Regions from separate parts of the Sphingomonas sp. SORGH_AS_0438 genome, predicted to be linked through region 1. Evidence: riboswitches for the same ligand, from Rfam matches in the RefSeq annotation. Region 1 holds a riboswitch; the other holds the start of a gene.
What was found. A riboswitch is a leader RNA that binds a small molecule or an ion and turns the genes downstream of it on or off. The one in region 1 is predicted to bind cobalamin.

Region 1 (4,491 bases):
CTGATCGCGATCGCCCGCGACGAAAGCGATCTCGACAGCGTGGAGATCAATGCGTTCCAGGACCGTGCGGTGGCCGAACTGACGGACACGATCCAGCGCCTCCATGCGGCCCGCGCTCATACGGGCGAGACGAAGGCGAATGCCATGGAGACAGTCGCGCCGGCCAAGACCGGCCGCAACGATCCCTGCCCCTGCGGCTCGGGAAAGAAGCGCAAGCATTGCTGCGCCTGACCTGCCGAACCCGAATGGACGATGTCTTCCGTGGTTGGTCGCACCGGATCAATCGGGTGCTGCCCGCCCGCAACCGGGACGGGCAGCACGGTTAGGCCCGCTTATTTGGGAAAATGGATCCCGCAAAGCTTGTTGCCGTCGGGATCGCGAACATAGGCGAGTTCGATCGTGCCCATGGAGGCCGTGTTGCGCGGACCCGGCGGTGCTTCGATCGACGTGCCGCCATTGGCGACCGCAACATCGTGAAACTGCTTCACCTGCTCCGGCGAGTTGCAAGCAAAGGCGACGGTGCTGCCGTTCGCGACGGTTGCCGGCTCGTCGTTGATCGGCTGGCTGACGATGAAGTTGGTCCCGTTGTCGTTCCGATAGATCAGTCGGGTATGACCGCTGTCGGCGATGTTCCGCATCGCCTCCCCTACGCCGAGGGTGCCCAGCACCGTGTCGTAGAAACGCTTCGATCGCTCAATGTCGTTCGATCCGACCATCGTGTGAAACAGCACGCTATTCTCTCCTGCTTGGGACAGTGCCCGGAACGAACGGAAGCGGCATCCGGGCCATCGGATCGGTGCAGGCGGCCCGAAGGATGAAGCGGATATCGGCCAGGACCGATTGCCGGGCCGGGAATTTGGCTTGTCAGGGACCATGGGGCGGGCCACCCTCGCCACCCGATGACGACATCCCCCATTTCCGAAGACTATGCCCGCGGACGACGCGACGGACTGCGCATGGCGCTGTCGATCCTCGAAGCGGAGGAGGCCAAATGGGAAGCCCGGCTGGGCGAAAGCCCGTCCTGGCGGACAAACGCGATGCGGGTCATCCGCCACAAGGCCTATCAGGTCGCGCGCAAGCGCGTGCAGACGGCGCTTCATCGGCTGCAACCGAAATCGGAAGCCGCGTTGCCCAGCGAAATCGCACAAAGGATCGACCAGGCCGGCTTGTAGGCGCACGCGCCCTATCTTGCGCCAGAGGGCATCCGGGCGCCGGACATCACGTCATCAAGATATAAGGATATCTTTATATCATGATTGACAATGCCTCGGTGTTGGTGTTGGAACGCGGCGTCGAGGTTCCCCATCCCAGGCATGGCGATGGGGCTAAGACGGGAAGCCGGTGGTGTCCTTCAGGGCAGAGTCCGGCGCTGCCCCCGCAACTGTAAGCGGCGAGCGGCGGCTCCAATTCGTGTCACTGGGTTCCCGCAAGGAGCCCGGGAAGGCCGGAGCCACCGCGTCGACCCGCAAGCCAGGAGACCTGCCTTTCGACGCCATAACGTTCCTCGGACGGGGGTTCCTCCGGTGGATCGCGCTCGACGCGACGGTCCGTGACGTTCCGCCATCCGGGCCTGTCCCTGCCTTGCGCGCTCTCGCCTGACCTCTGTCCGCAAAGCCAGGTGAGTCATGACGAATAGCGGGTTCACATTCACGATCAGCAGCATCCCGTTCAACGAGGACTATCGTCCGGCCGACAGCACGCGCATCACCACCAACTTCGCCAATCTCGCCCGAGGCGACAACCGGCAAGAGAATCTGCGCAACACGCTGATGATGATCGATCGCCGTTTCAACGCGCTGATGCACTGGGACAATCCCACCGGTGATCGCTACACGATCGAGTTGAAGATCATCTCCGCCGCGCTGACCATTGGCGATGGTGACGCCGACGACGCGCTTCCCCTGATCGAGATTCTGCACACCAGCATCGTCGACCGACGCAGCGGCGAGCGGACCGATGGCATCGTCGGCAACAACTTCTCCTCCTACATCCGGGACTACGACTTCAACGTCGTTCTCCCGGACCACCTCAGGACCGGAGGTGGCGGTGCGCCGGACGATTTCGGCGATCTCCACGGCGCTCTGTTCAAGCGCTTTCTCGGCTCAAGCGCCTATCGCGACCATTTTCGGAAGGCCCCGGTCATCTGCCTGAGCGTGTCGAGCAAGGCGATCTACCACCGGACGGCAAACGTCCATCCTATCCTCGGCGTCGAGTATCGGAACGACGATACCTCCCCGACCGACCGGTATTTCGCGAAGATGGGCATGAAAGTGCGCTACTTCATGCCGCCGCACAGCGTCGCGCCCCTGGCCTTCTATCATATCGGCGATCTGGTCAGCGACTACACCAACCTCGAACTCGCCGGCACGATCGCGACGATGGAGACGTTCCAGAAAATCTATCGCCCCGAAATCTACAACGCCAACTCCGTGGCGGCGGAGCAGTACCGGCCGAGCCTGACATATCAGGACTATTCGCTGACCCGCATCGTCTACGATCGCGAGGAGCGCAGCCGGCTCGCCGTGGAGCAAGGCAAGCTGGCCGAGGCGCATATCATCGCGCCGCATGGTGCCGCCCTTCGACGCTGGTCCGCGACCTGCGGCCTCTGATCCCACCCAAACGACAGGTATATTCCATCATGACGAGATTGTTGCCGACGACGACGGCGGGCAGCCTGCCCAAGCCCAGCTGGCTTGCTCAGCCCGAGACCCTGTGGTCGCCGTGGAAGCTGGAGGGTGAGGAACTGATCGCGGGCAAGCAGGACGCGCTGCGTCTGGCGGTCGACGATCAGCGCCAGGCGGGCATCGATATCCTGGGAGACGGCGAGCAGACCCGCCAGCACTTCGTCACGACGTTCATCGAGCATCTGGACGGCGTCGACTTCGAGAAGCGCGAGACGGTGCGTATCCGCAACCGTTACGACGCCAGCGTGCCGACGGTCACCGGCGCCGTGTCGCGGCCCCGCTCGGTCTTCGTCGACGATGCGCGGTTCCTGCGCGCCCAGACCACCCAGCCGATCAAATGGACCCTGCCGGGGCCGATGACGATGATCGATACCCTCTTCGACGCCCATTACCGGAGCCGCGAGAAGCTGGCCTGGGAATTCGCCCGCATCCTCAACGAGGAGGCCCGCGAACTGGAGGCTGCGGGCGTCGACATCATCCAATTCGACGAACCCGCCTTCAACGTGTTCTTCGACGAGGCGAACGACTGGGGTATCGTCACCCTGGAACGCGCCGCCGAGGGCCTGAAGGCCGAGACCGCCGTCCACATCTGCTACGGCTATGGGATCAAGGCCAATACCGACTGGAAGAAGACGCTCGGCTCCGAATGGCGGCAATATGAGGAAACCTTCCCCAACCTCCAGAAATCGAAGATCGATATCATCTCGCTCGAATGCCAGAATTCGCGAGTGCCGATGGACCTGATCGAGCTCGTCCGCGGCAAGAAGGTGATGGTCGGCGCGATCGACGTCGCCACCGATAGCATCGAGACGCCGGAACAGGTCGCCGATACCCTGCGCAACGCCCTGCGCTTCGTCGATGCGGACAAGCTCTACCCGGCGACGAATTGCGGCATGGCGCCTTTGAGCCGCAAGGTCGCGACCGGCAAGTTGAAGGCGCTGGGTGCGGGCGCGGCGATCGTCAGGCGGGAAATCACGGCCTGACCGGCGCAGTCGGGGGCTGTTCGGCGACTGCCAGCGTCTGACGTACCTAGGCTCCGACCCCGATCCGCTTCCTCGGCTTCGCCATCATCGGGCTAATGCCGGGAAGCGGATGACGGGTCATCCTTGGCAGGCCGTCCGCCCGCAACCCCATTCCAGACCGATGCCCCGTCGCCGACGAAGCGCATCACGACCTATCGAAGCCCGATCGTCATCGGGACGGCGCGACCGCCGACCGCCGGAGGAAGCGGGCGGCAAGCCGGCGACGCACGGGTTCGTCGTACAGCTTCAGACTCGCATAGGCGATCAGCACGGCGACGATCACCAGCAGGACGCCCATGGGCGCGCCGATACGGGCCGGGACCTTCTGGTCCACGACCCAGGCCGTGTAGAGGTAGATCAGGGGATAATGGGTGATGTACAAAGGGAAGGACAGGTCACCGAAGAACCGGGCCACGCGCAGGCTTTTGCCATCGGCCAGTTTCTGCCCGGCGCCGATCGCGACGATCAGCGGAAACAGCAACAGCACGCAGGCCGCATCGTACAGGCCATTGCGCCAGTCATGCGGCGTGTCGCCCATACGCGGCAGCGCCAAGGCCAGGATGAGCAGGACGCCGCTGACGGCAAAGGCGTGCCGAACGCGCAACCGCTTGCCCGATCGCATCAGCAGCATCCCCGCCAGGAACGGATAGCATAGACGCGCCAGACCGATATGGATGCCGGCCGCGTCGAGCGCCCAGCCGCCGATCAGATCGCGTCGTTCGCCCCGCAGCGCGACGTCGAGCAACAGCCCGGCCGCCAGCACCAGCAACAGCGTGAGGCCGCGA
Region 2 (4,491 bases), 1.7 Mb from region 1:
ACCGCGCCCAGGGCCGCCGCCGACGAGATGCCGACCACGCCCGGATCGGCGAGCGGATTGCGCAGATAGCCCTGCAACACCGCGCCCGACAGGCCGAGCACCGCGCCCAGGGCCACGGCCAGCACCGCGCGCGGCAAACGAAGCTCCGCCACGATCCACCAGCGCTGATCGCCCGAGAACCAGGCGGACAGCGGCACCACCGCCTTGCCGCAGGCGAGCGAACCCAGGAAAAGCGCCACCACCAGCAGCGCGAGCATGGTCAGGCGGATCGATCGGCTCATGGCCCCTCCTGGCGGATCGCGGCGAGCCGGTCGAGCGCCGGGGGAATCGTGGGACCGCCGCAATAGAGCAGGGCCGGGTCGATCGTCGCCGCCCGGCTGTGCGGCAACAGCCGTTCGCGCAAGCGTGCCAGCCGGTTGCGGTCGGGCGCGATCACCAGGTCCGGCGGGTGCACGACCAGGGTCTCCGCCGGCAGCCGCCCGGTAAAGGCCAGGCCATAGCCCGCCGCCGCATTGGTCAGGCCGACATGCGTCATCGCTTCATCCAGCAAGGTGCCGCCGCCATTGGCGAGGTCGCCGGAGATGTAGAGCAAGGCCCTTGGTCGCCGGGCATCCGTCGGCCGGGTGCGGCGCAGGCCAGCATCAATGTCGCGCACGATCCGCTCGCCGGCCGGAGCCGCCCCCACCGCCCGCGCCAGTTCGCGCACCTGCGCCTCGCTGGCGGCGATGGTGGCGGGGATGCCGAGATAGAGCGTCTTCAGCCCGGCGCGCGCCCAGGCCTCCCGCGTGGCGGGCGCGGTGAAGCTGGAGGCGACGACCAGGTCGGGCCGGAGCGCGATCACCTCCTCCGCCGTTCCCGCCGTGGCGCGGAAGCGGCGCGCAAGGGCGAGCGGGATCGAGGAGGCGCCGGGCGTTTGCGAATAATGGCTGATCGCGGCGATGCGGGCGGGCGGCACCATGTGCACCAGCATCGCATCCGCGCATGGATTGGTCGAGACGATGCCCCCGCCCCCGCCCGGCGGCTGCGCACAGCCGGCGAGCAGGAGGGCGAGGGCCAGCGCGCGCATCTCAGTCGAGCGTCACGCGGATGCCGCCATAGGCGGCGCGGCCATAGGTGCCATAGCCGGCGATGACCCGGTAATCCTCATCGAACAGGTTGTCGACGCGGCCATAGACGGACAGGCGATCCCCGATCGGCAGTTCCGCGCGCAGGCTGGCCAGCGCATAGCCGTCCAGCCGGACGCTGTTGGCCGCGTCGTCGTAACTGTCGCCGACCATCTGCACCGTGCCGCCGACCGACAGGCCGAAGGGCAGGCGATAGTCGATATTGACCGCCGCCGTCTCCTTGGGCCGGCGCGCCAGGTCGAGGTCGAAGGCCGCGCCGGGCGTGCGGTTGCGGCTGTCGATATAGGAGACGTTGCCCGACAGGGTCAGCGCATCGACCGGACGCAGCGCGATGGTGAACTCGACACCCTCGGCCTGGGTGCGCTGGATATTGTCGTAGCGGCCGAAGGGATAGGCCGCGCACTCGGTCGCGCCGACGCAGTTGCGGAAGCTGATCTGGTTGCGCGTGTCGCGGTGGAACCAGGTCGCCCCGATCCGCATCCGGCCCTCCACCAGCGCCTGTTCGACGCCCAGGTCATAGTTGCGCGCCGTCTCCGGCCGCAGCGCCTCGTTCCCATAGGCGCTGTAGAGCTGGTAGAGCGTCGGGGCCTTGAACCCCTCGCCATAGCTGGCGCGCAGCGTCGTGCCGGTCGCCAGCGCCCAGGCCGCGTCCGCGCCGAAGGTGGTGCGGCCGCCGAAACGCTGGTGATCGTCATGCCGCACGCCGCCGGTGACGGTCAGCGCGCGGATCGGCTGGACGATCGCCTGGCCATAGACGCTGGTGATGCCGACCGAACGCTTGAGGAAGCCGTCGTCATAGCGGCTGGTCTCATGCTCGACGCCGCCGACCAGGCGGACTGGCTCGGCCAGCCGGAAATCACCCTGATATTCATAGCGTTCGGACCGGCCCCGGCCGATGAAGCTGGGGCCGGTGCCGAAGGCGGGTTCGTAATTGTCGCGGTTGATATCGGCGATGGTGAAGGCCGCACGGTTGCGGAGGCGGCCGTCCAGCAGGTTCGCATGGACGCCGGCATAGCCATAGACTTCCTGCGTCTTGGCATAGTCGGCGGTGTCGGCCAGCATATAGTCGGGCGGCGGAAAGCCATCCAGCCCGACCCGGCTATGCGCATACCAGCCCGACAGGTCGATGCCGATGTCCCGGGTCAGCGCCAGCGTCGCGCGGCCGTTCGCACCATATTGGCGGTATCCGTCACGCTCGCGGCCATTGGCGGCGGCGGAGATGCCGTCGCTGTCCAGATAGCCGCCGGTCAGCGACAGGGCGAGCGGCCCGGCGCCGCCCGACACGCCGGCGCTGGCGAAGGCGCTGTTCGCATAGCCATATTCGGCGCGCGCATGAGCGCGGAACCGGTCGGTCGGCGCCTGGGTGATGATGTTGACGACGCCGCCGATCGCCTGGCTGCCCCAGGGCACCGAATTCGGCCCGCGCAGCACCTCGATCCGCTCGATCGACGAGGAGAGCAGGTTGGCGAAGTCGAAGCCGCCGCCGGGCGAGGACGGATCGTTGACGCGCACGCCGTCGATCACGACCAGCGTCTGCTCCGCTTCCGCGCCCCGGATGCGCAGGCTGGTCAGGCTGCCGATCCCGCCATTGCGGGTGACGGTGACGCCCGGCGTGGTCGACAGCAGGTCGGCGATCGAGACGGTCTGGCGCGCCTCGATCTCCGCGCGGTCGATGACGGTCAGCGCTTGGCCGACCTCGTCCAGCTTCTGCGGCGCGCGGGCGGCGGTGACGACGATCTGGTCGTCGTCCGGGGCCGCCTGCGCCAGTGCGGGAGCGGCGGCGGCAAGCGCCAGGACGGACACGGCAAATCTCAACACGAACGCATTCCCCCTCTCGGCGGCGTCCGCACCATTGCGCACGCGTCGCCGCGCGTCGTTCGCTCGAGGAATATCGCCTCGTCCGCTCCGGTGCTCCCGCCGGCGCGATGGATCGACCGTGACGGGCAGGTCTCCTGGCTTCCGGGTCATCGCCGCCGCCCCGCCTTCCCGGACCGTCTCTGGGTCCAGTGGCCTGTTGGGGCGGCCGCTCGCCGGTCACAGTTGCGGGGACAGCGCCGGGATCGTGGACAAACCACTCACCGGCTTCCCTTTTGATCCCCGGTCAGGGGGAACCCGTCACGGCGGCGCGGTTAGCCGCCGGCGCGGGTCCGGTCAATCAGCCTGCCGACCGCGCCCCAGCGCCGCGACGCGCGCGACCAGGTCCCGGCACACATCGGGGGGCACGAACTTCGACACGTCGCCGCCGAACAGCGCGATCTCCTTGACCAGCCGCGACGCGATCGGCTGCAACGCGACATCGGCCATCAGGAAGACGGTCTCGACATGGCGGTTGAGCTGCTGGTTCATGCCCGCCATCTGATATTCATATTCGAAATCGGCGACGGCGCGCAGGCCCCGCACGATCACGCTCGCCCCCTCGCGCACGGCAAAGTCCATCAGCAGCGAATCGAACGGCACCACGTCGATCGCGCCGCCGATCGTCGCCACCTCGCGCCGCACCGTCGCCATCCGCTCGTCGAGTGAGAACATCGGCGACTTGGAGGCATTGGTCGTCACCCCCACCACCAGCCAGCCGGTCGACCAGCTTCGCGCCGCGCCGGATGATGTCCATATGGCCGAGTGTGACAGGGTCGAAGGTGCCGGGATAGACGCCGATCCGGGTCACCGGTCGCGCTCCACCACATAGCGGGCGATGGCGCGCAGCAGGTCCGCCTCCGCGCCATAGCCGCGCAGATGCTGCACCGCCTGGTCGACCAGCATCCCGCATTGCTCGCGGGCACGATCGACGCCGAGCAGCGACAGGAACGTCTCCTTGCCCGCCTCGCCGTCCTTGCGCAGCTTCTTGCCGGCCAGTTCCTCGTCGCCCTCGGCATCGAGCAGGTCGTCGGCGATCTGGAAGGCGAGGCCCAGGTCGTGCGCATAGCCGCGCAGAGGCACGCGCCCCTCGGGCGGCACCCGGCCCAGGATCGCGCCCGCCTCCACCGCCGCGCAGATCAGCGCGCCGGTCTTCATCTGCTGGAGCCGGGTGACGGTGCCGAGGTCGAAGCGCGCCTTTTCCGCCTCCAGGTCCATCATCTGCCCGCCCGCCATGCCGCCGGGGCCGGCGGCGCGCGCCAGATCAAGCACCAGTTCGGACCGCACGAACGGATCGGGATGCGTATCCGCATCGGCCAGCACCTCGAACGCCAGCGCATGGAGGCAGTCGCCCGCCAGGATCGCGGTCGCCTCGCCATAGATTTTGTGCGCGGTCGGCTTGCCCCGGCGCATGTCGTCATCGTCCATCGCCGGCAGATCGTCGTGGATCAGCGAATAGACATGGATCGCCTCGATCGCGGTGCCGACCAGCACGGCGCAGGCGCGATCGACG

Region 2: linked by a shared signal. The riboswitch ahead of QE452_RS13090 (TonB-dependent receptor domain-containing protein) and the one ahead of QE452_RS05175 (DUF1852 domain-containing protein) in region 1 are both predicted to bind cobalamin.

What each region holds. Positions count from the first base shown of each region.
Region 1 is NZ_JAVIZS010000001.1:1,084,827-1,089,317, reverse strand. It holds gene QE452_RS05190 (UPF0149 family protein) at 1-231, shown strand, start outside; gene QE452_RS05185 (VOC family protein) at 333-716, opposite strand; gene QE452_RS05180 (hypothetical protein) at 957-1,172, shown strand; cobalamin riboswitch at 1,279-1,502, shown strand; gene QE452_RS05175 (DUF1852 domain-containing protein) at 1,626-2,609, shown strand; gene QE452_RS05170 (methionine synthase) at 2,639-3,667, shown strand; gene QE452_RS05165 (acyltransferase) at 3,876-4,491, opposite strand, start outside.
Region 2 is NZ_JAVIZS010000001.1:2,813,785-2,818,275, forward strand. It holds gene QE452_RS13080 (iron ABC transporter permease) at 1-281, opposite strand, end outside; gene QE452_RS13085 (ABC transporter substrate-binding protein) at 278-1,066, opposite strand; gene QE452_RS13090 (TonB-dependent receptor domain-containing protein) at 1,068-2,927, opposite strand; cobalamin riboswitch at 3,049-3,255, opposite strand; partial or broken gene coaD (pantetheine-phosphate adenylyltransferase) at 3,276-3,789, opposite strand; gene QE452_RS13100 (farnesyl diphosphate synthase) at 3,786-4,491, opposite strand, start outside.